DNA from 4 places in the Klebsiella sp. Sb-30 genome. Region 1 is predicted to be linked to each of the others. Evidence: predicted binding sites of a transcription regulator. Region 1 holds the regulator's gene; each other region holds the start of a gene.
The links. The regulator Fur, encoded in region 1, represses iron uptake genes when iron is present. The targets are predictions, from matches to a motif close to ATAATAATGAGAACNACTATCAA.
Positions count from the first base shown of each region.

Region 1 (3,160 bases):
AACGGTTCCTGCCTGGCCTCATCCGACCCTGTTCATCCCGGGAGGCAACTCGCCGTACGTCACCGATGAGTATCGCGATACCCTGCTCGCCCAGTTCCCACAGGCGCGAGCGCACGTCATCGCCGGCGCCGGCCACTGGGTGCATGCGGAGAAACCGGAAGCCGTCCTGCGCGCCATTCGTCGCTATCTGACCGCTTTGCAGGCTTAACTGGCTAAAAACTGCCCGACCGCGCTGCAGAATGCCCGCGGTCGTTGGCGCAGCGGTTCGCCTGATGTATTATGGCGCGCTATCTGTGTCGGCTATAGCCCGGCAACTTGTTTCCCCGAAGTCACTCTGAATCATGGCAAAAGAACAAACGGACCGTACGACATTAGATTTGTTCGCAACCGAGCGTCGCCCGGGTAGACCAAAGACCAATCCGCTTTCGCGCGATGAACAACTGCGCATAAATAAACGCAATCAGCTCAAACGCGACAAAGTTCGCGGCCTGAAGCGTGTGGAGTTAAAACTCAACGCTGAAGCGGTTGATGCGCTCAACGAGCTGGCGGAAGCTCGCAATATGAACCGCAGCGATTTGATCGAAGAGATGCTGATGAACCAGCTGGCAACCCTGCACAGCCGGGATAAAGCCTGAAAATCCTCAAAAAAACACTTTCATGTAGCAGAGTGTGCAGTCGGGCGTGATTGCTGTTTCCGCGCCCTCCCCTGTTCTGCTATGATTGCCGTTATCTGCGGGCATTACGCCACTACCACATCATTAAGTTTCAAGAGGTTATTTTACTCATGGCAATCATCGGCATCTTTTTTGGCAGCGACACGGGCAACACCGAGAATATTGCAAAAATGATTCAGAAGCAGCTTGGTAAAGATGTTGCTGATGTTCACGACATTGCCAAGAGCAGCAAAGAAGATCTGGAAGCCTACGACATCCTGCTGCTCGGCATTCCGACCTGGTACTACGGTGAAGCTCAGTGCGACTGGGATGACTTTTTCCCGACGCTGGAAGAGGTCGACTTTAACGGTAAACTGGTTGCGCTGTTTGGCTGCGGCGATCAGGAAGACTACGCGGAATACTTCTGTGACGCGCTGGGCACCATCCGCGACATCATTGAACCGCGCGGCGCCACCATCGTTGGCCACTGGCCGACCGCGGGCTATCATTTTGAAGCCTCTAAAGGCCTGGCGGATGACGATCACTTCGTCGGCCTGGCTATCGATGAAGACCGCCAGCCGGAACTGACCAACGAACGCGTGACTCAGTGGGTTAAGCAGGTCTCTGAAGAGCTGCACCTCGAAGAAATCAAAAACGCCTGATGATTGTGCGGCGTTACCGTTAAGTTTCGCCGCATTAATAGATAGAAGCAATCAAACTAATAGCTACAAGTTTTTAACTTTTAATCACATATCTGTACAATGTCCTCTGATTTAACGAGGTCAGGTGACGTAGTTTGTAGCTGGGACCTCGTTTTTGACAGCATACAAGGCCCGATACTTGCAGTTTTCATTTAACGATGGCAGTTCTATAATGAGACGCATTGCATCGGGTGATTCTCTGTATTACTTCCGCTGATGGAAGTAGATCGTTTAGCAACAGGACAGATTCCGCATGACTGACAACAATACCGCATTAAAGAAGGCTGGCCTGAAAGTCACACTTCCACGATTAAAAATCCTGGAAGTCCTGCAGGAACCGGATAACCATCACGTCAGTGCGGAAGATTTATACAAGCGCCTGATCGACATGGGTGAAGAGATTGGTCTCGCTACTGTTTATCGCGTGCTGAACCAGTTTGATGATGCTGGCATTGTGACTCGCCACAACTTCGAAGGCGGTAAATCTGTTTTCGAACTGACCCAGCAGCACCATCACGATCATCTTATTTGCCTCGATTGTGGCAAAGTGATCGAATTCAGCGATGAGTCTATCGAAGCGCGTCAGCGTGAAATCGCCCACCGCCACGGCATCCGTCTGACCAACCACAGTCTGTACCTTTACGGTCACTGTGCGGAAGGCGACTGCCGCGAAGATGAACATGCACACGACGCGCTGGAAAAGTAATTTCCCACCGCGTGGACCACAAAAAGCCAACCTGACGGTTGGCTTTTTTATGTGCAAACGCCTACCCTTTTCTGCGCGCGGTATGCTCGTCGAGAGCACGGGTAAACGGTTCCTCATCCCAGCGGTTTGCCAGCGCTTCTCGTACCAGAGCCTGTTGGGTTTTCGGTACCATTCCACCTAATGGTGGGTCGGTATCAAGATTGGTGGGGAATGAGTAGCCCCGGGCAGCCACGGCAATCAGTGCCTGAACATCGCCACAGGATTGCGCGCCATGAAAAACGCCTGATGGTTAACATCAGGCGTTTTTACTGACAGGATCTGGCGCCCGCGATCAGGGCCTGGTGTTGTTGCTGCGAATCTCTTTCCAGATACGATCGCAACGCGCTTTCACCGCCTGGTCATTGCCGGTACGGGTCGCCTGAATACACTGTTGGTAATCCAGAACGCGCACGCTTTCCTGGTTGGCAAACGCCTGATGCTGTTTATCTTCTTTCAGCACGTCGAGAACGCTCTGGCAGGCCTGAACCTTATCCGGATTCCCTTCCGCCGTATTGATACAGGCGCTGTAAGCATCTTTTAGTTTCGTATCTTCTTTTGGCGCGGGGGACTGCGTACAGGCTACCAGGCCCGATGCCATAACCGCGATGAGCAATAGCTTCTTCATAATTGACCTCTCAGGTTTGCGGCAGGTTTACGCCTGCCGCCGCGGCATCAGAAAATAGTGAACGGAGCAATAACCATGAACTTCACGTCACGCTCATCCTGGAAGATATTGCCATAGCCACCGCTCCAGCTCGGGATGTCGGAGTGGTTGTCGTATTGGGTAAAGTGCAGTTTAAACAGCGTTCCTTTTGCCCGGCCGTCCTGTACGGTGTACATGGCATCGAGGCTATACGCGGACTCTTCCAGCCGTTTGTCCGGATTGTAATAGGCGTCCGGCGTGGACATTCTGCCCGGTTTGGCATCCCATGCGTAGACGTAAGAGGCGCCAAACGCCCAGCCCGGCATATTCCAGTTTTTCATGTCATACATCGCGCCGAAGAACACCGCTTTTTCACCGTTGGCGTTGAAGTCAGAACGGTTATCCCACCATACATCAA
Region 1 is NZ_CM172749.1:3,735,444-3,738,603, forward strand. It holds gene ybfF (esterase) at 1-208, shown strand, start outside; gene ybfE (LexA regulated protein) at 342-635, shown strand; gene fldA (flavodoxin FldA) at 785-1,315, shown strand; gene fur (ferric iron uptake transcriptional regulator) at 1,608-2,060, shown strand; gene AC236I_RS17490 (ChiQ/YbfN family lipoprotein) at 2,392-2,724, opposite strand; gene chiP (chitoporin ChiP) at 2,772-3,160, opposite strand, start outside.

Region 2 (3,160 bases), 2.3 Mb from region 1:
GGTAGCGAACAGGGCGTTCAGCGCGGAGATCAAGGCGATGAAACCGATCAGCATGGCTGCAACGATAATGGCAACTTTAAAGCCTGCCAGAATGTATTCACCCAGCATTTCAAAGAAGCTCTGACCTTCATGCAGGTTGGACATCTGCAGGTTTTCTTCGCTTTCTTCGACGCGATACGGGTTAATCAGCGACAGGACAATAAAGGTACTGAACATGTTGAGCACCAGCGCAGCTACGACATATTTAGGCTGCAGCATCGTCATGTAGGCACCGACGATAGACATGGAGACGGTCGACATCGCGGTCGCAGCCATGGTGTACATCCGGTTGCGCGACATTTTGCCCAGAATATCTTTATAGGCGATAAAGTTTTCTGACTGGCCCAGAATCAGGGAACTGACGGCGTTGAATGATTCCAGTTTGCCCATGCCGTTAATCTTGGACAGCACGGTACCAATGGCGCGAATGACGATAGGCAGGATACGAATATGCTGCAAAATCCCGATCAGCGCAGAGATAAAGACGATAGGGCAGAGAACTTTCAGGAAGAAGAAAGCCAGGCCTTTGTCATTCATATTGCCGAAAACAAAGTTTGTCCCTTCGTTTGCAAAGCCGAGAAGTTTTTCGAACATCTCGGAGAAGCCTTTCACAAAACCCAGACCGATATCAGAGTTCAGGAAGAACCATGCCAGCAAAACTTCAATGACAAGTAATTGAATAACATAACGAATACGAATTTGTTTACGGTTATGGCTGACCAGAAGGGCCAGTATAGCCACCACTACGATCGCGAGGATAAAATGCAAGACGCGGTCCATATTTGCTCCAAATATGAGGCAGGTTAAATTTCTGTGCACATTCTATGTAACAAGACCAAAGAAAACGAGATCAAATCCACACTATTGCAATGAACTGTGACTAATCACCAAATTAGTGATCAAACATACATTTTTGTTATGTAGCGTAAAGGTTTTAAAAGTTGCTTAGATTGTACTAATCTGTGATCTGGCGAGATGCAAATTCATCAATGCCACTTTTTTCGTTGTTAGCCGCTATCGTTCCCCCCTATCAAAGCAATAATGATCATCTTCCTAAATGAACTTGATAATCATTCGCATTTTGATAACATAAAACATAGCAAAGGCTATATTTCAGAGGCAGAAAATGACTAGCAGTCGCGTTGAGAATAGCAGCGGTCGCGCAGCGCGCAAGATGAAGCTCGCTTTGATGGGGCCTGCGTTCATTGCTGCCATTGGATATATCGATCCCGGCAACTTCGCCACCAATATTCAGGCGGGCGCCAGCTTCGGCTATCAGCTGCTGTGGGTAGTGGTATGGGCAAATCTGATGGCGATGCTGATTCAGGTGCTATCGGCAAAACTCGGGATTGCTACGGGTAAGAACCTGGCGGAACAGATTCGCGATCACTATCCGCGTCCGGTGGTGTGGTTTTACTGGGTGCAGGCGGAAATTATCGCCATGGCGACCGACCTCGCCGAATTTATTGGGGCAGCCATTGGCTTTAAGCTGATTCTTGGCGTGTCGTTACTGCAGGGCGCAATATTAACCGGGATTGCCACCTTCTTAATCCTGATGCTGCAGCGTCGCGGACAAAAGCCGCTGGAAAAAGCGATCGGTGGTTTACTGCTGTTTGTTGCTGCGGCCTACATTGTGGAACTGATTTTCTCGCAACCGGCGCTGGCGCCGCTGGCGAAAGGGATGGTCGTCCCGAGTTTGCCGAACGGTGAAGCCGTGTTCCTTGCCGCCGGTGTGCTCGGCGCGACGATCATGCCACACGTCATCTATTTACACTCGTCGTTAACGCAGAATCTGCACGACGGTACGCGAAAAGAGCGTTATCACGCCACCCGCTGGGACGTTGCGATTGCGATGACCATTGCCGGGTTTGTCAACCTGGCGATGATGGCCACCGCCGCCGCCGCATTTCACTTTAACGGCCACACGGGGATTGCCGACCTGGATCAGGCCTATTTGACGCTGGAACCGCTGTTGAGCCACGCGGCCGCCACCATTTTTGGCCTCAGTCTGGTGGCCGCCGGGTTGTCATCGACGGTGGTGGGAACACTGGCAGGACAGGTCGTCATGCAGGGCTTTATTCGTTTCCATATTCCGCTGTGGTTTCGTCGTGCGGTAACGATGCTGCCTTCGTTTATTGTCATTATGATGGGACTGGACCCGACGAGAATTCTGGTGATGAGTCAGGTGCTGCTGAGCTTTGGCATCGCCCTGGCGCTGGTCCCGCTGCTGATTTTCACCAGTAATTCGCAGCTGATGGGCGATTTGGTCAATACCCTGTGGGTGAAACGGACGGGGTGGGTGATTGTCGGCGTTGTGGTGTTGCTTAATGGTTGGCTACTGGTCGGTACGATTTTCGGACTGTAATCATGTCGATAGCCATGAAAAAGGGGAGCCATCTGGCTCCCCTTTTTGATTAATGATGGCCATGACCGTGGCCGCGACCGCCGCCTGGCCCTCGTCCCCAGCCGCCGCGTCGGTCATCGCGGTCGTTCCAGCCTTCGCGATAGCCACGTTCGTAGGCTTTACGTTTATCCCAGCCGCGATGCCAGCCGTTATCGTGATGACGCCAGCGGTTATCGCGCCATTCATAGTGACGACGCCAGTAATCACGGTCGCGCCAGCCACCACCGTCCCAGTAGTTACCGTAATTATCACGATCGCCTATTTGTAATTTTACAGATGGCAGCAGGGTGATCTCTCCGGCATTTGCAACCAGTGGCGCTGTGGCCAAAAGCACCGCAGCCAGAATCAGTGACCTGAACATACTCTTCTCCTTCACGATCGGGGCCTGAGCGCCGGATGATATTGGCGCTCATTGGGCCTGTTAACGTGATAGTACGGGGCGGTAAAGCCCCGCAGCATTGGATGAACTCCTAAATCGCGGATAAGAGCACTTTTTGCTAAAGTAAAATTGAGTTTACGCCGCAAGGATGGCGTCAATTGCCGCACACTCTTCGGTGCCGAAATGGCGATTCGCCAGCATCCCCACGGCATCATCAAGCTGTGTGGTTTTGCTGGCGCCAATCAGTACTGAAGTCACTTTCTCTTCCCGTAAAACCCAGGCCAGAGCCATCTGTGAGAGCTTTTGCCCGCGGGCCGCGGCCAGCGCGTTCAGTTGAC
Region 2 is NZ_CM172749.1:1,437,421-1,440,580, forward strand. It holds gene AC236I_RS06890 (NupC/NupG family nucleoside CNT transporter) at 1-819, opposite strand, end outside; gene AC236I_RS06895 (Nramp family divalent metal transporter) at 1,166-2,404, shown strand; gene AC236I_RS06900 (DUF2502 domain-containing protein) at 2,454-2,804, opposite strand; gene mgrA (L-glyceraldehyde 3-phosphate reductase) at 2,958-3,160, opposite strand, start outside.
Region 2: a site for Fur is predicted at 1,103-1,125, ahead of AC236I_RS06895 (Nramp family divalent metal transporter). Genes of this name have one in related genera too.

Region 3 (3,160 bases), 1.3 Mb from region 1:
GTTTAGCGAGGCGAGAAGCTGCGGGCTGTTTTTACGTACCGCCCAGCCGATGCTGGCATCTTTACGCAGGACAATGTCCTGATGCACCTCAATTTTGGGAAAAACTTGTTTCCAGAACAGAGCCTTATGACGATCGACGACCGTCAACGGAATAAGGCCAGCGCTGAGCATTTCTATCAGGTCCTCATCTTCGAGCGATTCCGGAGCGGCTGCGATAATAACCGGCGGACGAGATTCTTTCGCAAAGTGGGCATTCAGGGCGACCAGGCTTTGGTAATAGCTTGATGACTGACGAACAAATACCTCTTTGCCAGAAAGTTGTTCCAGGTTGGCGACTTCCGGTGAACCTGGCCCGGAGAGCAGGAGCTCCTGAACATTGGAATAGAGCGGTATCGTGAAGTCAGCCTGCTGCTGCCGCTCCTCGGTAACCGTAAGATTTGCGGCGACGATATCTCCTTTGCCGGCAACGAGTGCGCTGAAAAGCTGGTCGCGGGCCACCGGGACGAAAATGATCCGTACCTTGAGATGGCGATGTTTGAGCTTTTTCTCCTTCATCAACTGTTGATTAAGGCTGCGTTCGTACTCAATAAAGATGTCATGCGTTGCCCCGCGCTGGGTGCCTTTGTCGATAAAGAAAAAGGTTTTGCTGTAAGTGGTTAACACTCTGATGACGCGTCTGTCGAGCATACCGGGGAGATCGCCTTGCCAGGGCTTCTGCATCTCTTGCGTATTGAGTTCCAGCGCCTCTCGTTTTTCCTGAGGCGGTGGTTTCTTTTCCCCAACTGCCGCATAAACGGAACCGGCAAACAGCAGGGCAATAAGGCAGGCAAAGCTGGCGATAGCGGGTCGTTGAAATGAGAGGATGTTCATGGAGAGAGGCTCCGCAGGTGCATCCCTTTATTTTAGTCAACTCTGGGGGGGTTAGCCTGTTCGTTTTCCCGACCGCGCGGGGAGACATCGCCGGTTGTGTCAGAGGCGAGCGCGACTTTTGTGCTGCAAAAAGAGAGACTCTTTGCCTCGATTCTGGCAGGCATATTGCTGGGCGGGCTATGCTCTCTGTTGTGGGGTATTCATTTTATTTTTATAAAGGGATCAGCAGCCATAAATGATTATGGAGATAATATGATTGAATAATGTTTTTTTTATGTTGTTGTAAGTGTTGTTATTAATTATTTGAGTGTCTTGAGAATATTGTTTGTAATTTATCCTGTTGTTTTATTTGTTATATTTTAATCTGTTTCCGCTGTTTTACATTATCAACTTGATAATGAATCTCATTTCTAATAACGTGATAACGCACAATAATCATCTCTAAGGCTGATCGAAAGACGCTATCTAAGAATAGTGCAGGCGCGTATTTTTCATTTTTGACAGGGTGAGATTTTATATTTTGGCCACAGGCTAGTTATATCCCGTTCATTCTCCGGGAGGGTCTTGCTATGCCAAAACCAGGCATGAAGTTGTTCGCATGAAAATGATTGCCGCTGTTTATCTCAGGATGAAGGAGGCGCGCCCCGACAGCAAAAAAAGAAAACAGGGCATACTCCATGAAACGAAACTCACACTACTCGCTGGCCGTGCTAATTCATCTGGCTATCTGGGGCGCGGCGCTACCCGCGCAGGCCGCCGACAGCAGCATACCGGAAGAGGCAAAGGACGCCGACAGCGCTGCGGCCAAAAACGAAGAGACGATGGTCGTGACCGCTGCCAGACAGACCTTACAGGCGCCGGGCGTTTCAACGCTCACGGCTGACGAAATACGCAAACACCCGCCGGCACGCGATATCTCCGAACTGATTCGTACTCAGCCGGGGGTGAACCTCACCGGCAACTCGACCAGCGGCCAGCGCGGGAATAACCGGCAGATCGATATCCGCGGTATGGGACCAGAGAATACGCTGATCCTGATCGATGGTAAGCCGGTGACCAGTCGCAATTCGGTACGCTATGGCTGGCGCGGCGATCGCGATACGCGTGGCGACACCGGTTGGGTTCCCGCGGAGATGATCGACCACATTGATGTGATTCGCGGCCCAGCGGCGGCGCGCTATGGCAACGGCGCAATGGGTGGCGTCGTGAATATCATCACTAAGCCTGTGAATAACGAATGGCATGGCTCCTGGAATACCTACATGAATGCGCCTCAGCACCGAAAAGAGGGGGCGACGAAGAGGACGAACTTCAGCCTTGAGGGGCCGATGTCGGACAGCGTGAGTTTTAATTTATGGGGCAATCTGAGTAAAACCCAGGCTGATGCCCAGGATATTAACGCCGGCCACGAGGCGGAGCGGACCGGCAGCTATGCCGGATCTTATCCTGCCGGGCGTGAAGGGGTGGTGAACAAAGATATCCACGGTAAGCTGCGCTGGGAATTTGCCCCCATGCAGGCGCTGGAGTTTGAAACCGGCTATAGCCGCCAGGGCAACCTTTACGCGGGCGATACGCAGAACACCAATACCAGTACGCTAGTGAAAAGCATGTACGGTAAAGAGACCAACCGAATTTACCGTCAGACCTACGGCCTTACCTGGACCGGAGGCTGGGACAACGGCGTTACCAGCAACAGCTATGCGCAGTATGAACATACCCGTAACTCCCGTATGAATGAAGGTCTGGCGGGCGGGACCGAGGGCATCTTCTCCAGCAGCGAATTCTCGGATATCGATCTGGCGGACGTTCTGCTGCACAGCGAGGTCAATATTCCGTTTACCCTGGGCGTTGAGCAGAACCTGACGCTGGGCACCGAGTGGAATCAGCAGCGTATGAAAGATGGCGTGTCGACCACCCAGGCGCTCTCTTACGGCGCCATCGACGGTATTTCGACCTCCGGCCGCACTCCTTACAGCAGCGCCGAAATTTTCTCGCTGTTTACGGAAGATAATATCGCGCTAACCGAGAGTACGATGCTGACGCCGGCTCTGCGTTTTGACCATCACAGCCTCGTCGGTAATAACTGGAGCCCGTCGCTTAATCTGTCGCAGGGACTGAGCGACGACTGGACCCTGAAGCTCGGCATTGCCCGCGCCTATAAAGCGCCGAACCTCTATCAGCTTAACCCCAACTATATTCTCTATAGTAACGGCCAGGGGTGCTACGCCAGCAGTTCGGCTTGTTATCTGATGGGAAATAGCGATCTGAAGGCGGAAACCAGCGTTAACAA
Region 3 is NZ_CM172749.1:5,026,475-5,029,634, reverse strand. It holds gene AC236I_RS23505 (MltF family protein) at 1-870, opposite strand, end outside; gene AC236I_RS23500 (TonB-dependent siderophore receptor) at 1,548-3,160, shown strand, end outside.
Region 3: a site for Fur is predicted at 1,262-1,284, ahead of AC236I_RS23500 (TonB-dependent siderophore receptor). Genes of this name have one in related genera too.

Region 4 (3,160 bases), 1.5 Mb from region 1:
CAGACTGATAGCCAGCAGTTTTTGCGCTTCGACGGCAAACTCCAGCGGCAGCTCCGAGAAGACATCTTTACAGAAGCCGTTGACGATCATCGAGATGGCATTGTCTTCGCTGATGCCGCGCTGCAGGCAGTAGAACAACTGGTCTTCGCCGATCCGCGAAGTGGTGGCTTCGTGCTCCAGCTGCGCGCTGTCGTTGCGACACTCCACGTACGGGAAAGTGTGCGCCCCGCAGTCCGGCCCAATCAGCATCGAGTCACATTGGGTGAAGTTACGCGCGTTAGTAGCCGTCGGCATAATTTTGACCAGCCCACGGTAGCTGTTCTGGCTTTTCCCGGCGGAGATCCCTTTCGAGATAATCGTCGAGCGGGTGTTTTTGCCGATGTGGATCATCTTGGTGCCGGTGTCTGCCTGCTGGTGCCCGCTGGTCAGCGCCACGGAGAAAAATTCGCCGATGGAGTTATCGCCGCGCAGAATGCAGCTCGGATACTTCCAGGTGATGGCGGACCCCGTTTCTGACTGCGTCCATGACATCTTGCTGTTTTCACCTTCGCACAGCGCGCGTTTGGTGACGAAATTCAAAATCCCGCCGGTGTTGTTATCTCCGGGGAACCAGTTCTGCACCGTGGAATATTTCACTTCGGCATCTTTGTGAATAATCACCTCGACCACCGCCGCATGCAGCTGATAGCTGTCGCGCACCGGGGCAGAACACCCTTCGATATAGCTGACATAGCTGCCTTCATCGGCCACCAGAATGGTACGTTCGAACTGGCCGGTTTTTTCCGCATTAATGCGGAAATAGGTCGACAGCTCCATCGGGCAGCGCACTCCTTTTGGCACGTAGATAAAGGTACCGTCAGAAGCTACCGCCGCGTTGAGGGCGGCAAAAAAGTTGTCATTCCCCGGCACCACGGTGCCAAGATATTGCTTCACCAGCTCCGGGTGGTCGTGGATCGCTTCACCAAACGAACAGAAAATAATCCCCTGCTCCGCCAGTTTTTCCCGGTAGGTTGTCGCTACCGAGACGGAGTCGAAAATCGCATCAACCGCGACTTCACGCCCTTCGCGTACCGGCACGCCCAGCAGGTTAAAGGCCTCTTCGACTTCCTGAGTCAGATAGGCGCCGGGGCCGGTTTGCTGCACCGCACCAGGCTCAGAAGCGCAGGTGTCGTCGCAGTTACCGCAGGACGGCGCCGAGTAATAGCTGTAATCCTGGTAGTTGAGCTTTTCATAATGCGCTTTCAACCAGTGCGGCTCCTCCATCTCCAGCCAGGCGTGATATGCCTTTAGCCGGAATTCGAGCATCCACTCGGGCTCGTTGCGGCGGGCGGAAATGGCGCGCACCACCTCTTCGTTGATGCCTTTCGCCAGCTCATCGGTCTTTAAGCGGGTAAAAAAGCCTTCTTTATAATTGAGCGGCCCGTCGGACCAGGTTTTGACATCGTCAGTTGCTTCAGTATTACGAGACATAGTTACTCCGCCTGAACCCCAAAGCTTTCGCCGCAGCCACATTCGTGCTGTGCTTTCGGGTTATGAAACTTAAAGATTTCATTTAATCCTTCCCGAACATAATCCAGCTCCGTCCCATCGATAAACGGCATAGCCTGCAGCGGTGCCCAGAGTTTCGCCCCGTCGCGCTCAAACAGCAGGTCGTCTTCTGCCGGCTCGGCAATCAGCTCGAGTACGTAACCAAACCCGGCGCAGCCGCTGGTTTTGATCCCCAGACGCAACCCCTGCTTATCGGGCTGTTGACTCACCAGATCGCGAATATGGGCGGCTGCCGCTGGGGTCATCATCAGACCCCGCCAGCTAAATTCATCGGGATTGAAGGTTCCTGTATCTAATTCCATCGCTCTACCTCATTGGTTAGCGCCATAAGGGCATACGACCATGTTAATGATAACGATTATCACTTCAACCCAGCCGGAGAAGGGATATTCCCCTTGCGAACCCTTTTATCTCGCTTTTTATAAGCATAGACCCTCCCCCGCAGGTTATCAGGTGACTATTTTGTAATTTAATATATTGATAAATAATAAGTTATTTAGTGTTTTGCAGAGGTATGGCGGGCAATGGGAAAGGTGCATCGGAAATACCTATTTTTGAAATCGAAAAGAGTCCATTCAGCATCCGTAGCACTTACTGTCAAATCAATAGCTTGTTATTTGTACCGGACGACGACAAGGCGCTATCGGATCTACCCCTTTAGCATTATCTATAACCATCCTTCTGGATGGCTATTTGTTATCCGGTAAAGCGAAGCGGTTATCATGTTAAATTCGGACAAAAACCAGGAATAAAGGTTTTTTCTCTACTGGTAAATTGATGTACAATTCCCGCCTAAATTTCCTACAGTTTTCGGCCCTGTGTCGGAGGCACTGCTTACCTGGAGTTTGTCCGTACAGGATGATAGATATCAGTATTATGTCGATGTGCATGGTGGTACTGCTGGTGATGAGCGTACTGCTGAACTAAGCCAGCCACAAACCCTGCCTGCCACGCCGGAGCTTCACATTCGTTATGAAATGAGGAGTTTTGGAGGATTCGCCCGCCGTGGGATTGTTCGTCAATGACCTTGCCTCTAAGATTCCAGCCACATTCCAACGAGGTAACGAAGATGAAAGGAACAATCATTGCTCTGTTAGCCACCGCGTCAATTGTCGCGGCCAGTGCATTTGCGGCAGATAAAAATGACGGCCCTGCTCCCGCCGGTAATAATGCCGGACAGCCGGTGATGGACATGCCGCAAGGGCGTGGTCCAATGCCTATGCCTCTGCCGCCATTCCCGCCGAGAAAACCGGTATTATTCTCTGCAACGGTTGCCACCGATAACCCGGTTGAGACCATTAATAAACTGACCGCGCTGATCCCGACAGGTAGCGCGAAACATTATGAAGTGCGCGTGGAAGTCGTTCCCGCTCCCGATATGCCCTGAGTTATCCTGGGGTCATATACCGGTAGCCTTGAGCGGCTGATGTCAGCCTCATAAAAAAAGCTGCCAGTGAACGTGGCAGCTTTTATTTTGCGTCTTCTTTCGTGCTCAATATCTATATCCTCACCACCGACGGCAATGAGGATGCGGGTATGATGACGGTATATTAACTCTTAATCTTTCTGTAGATAAACAGTACCACTAATGCACCAATTACCGCCACGACAA
Region 4 is NZ_CM172749.1:2,208,440-2,211,599, reverse strand. It holds gene sufB (Fe-S cluster assembly protein SufB) at 1-1,470, opposite strand, end outside; gene sufA (Fe-S cluster assembly scaffold SufA) at 1,473-1,850, opposite strand; gene AC236I_RS10330 (hypothetical protein) at 2,618-2,935, shown strand; gene AC236I_RS10325 (GlsB/YeaQ/YmgE family stress response membrane protein) at 3,099-3,160, opposite strand, start outside.
Region 4: a site for Fur is predicted at 1,891-1,913, ahead of sufA (Fe-S cluster assembly scaffold SufA). Genes of this name have one in related genera too.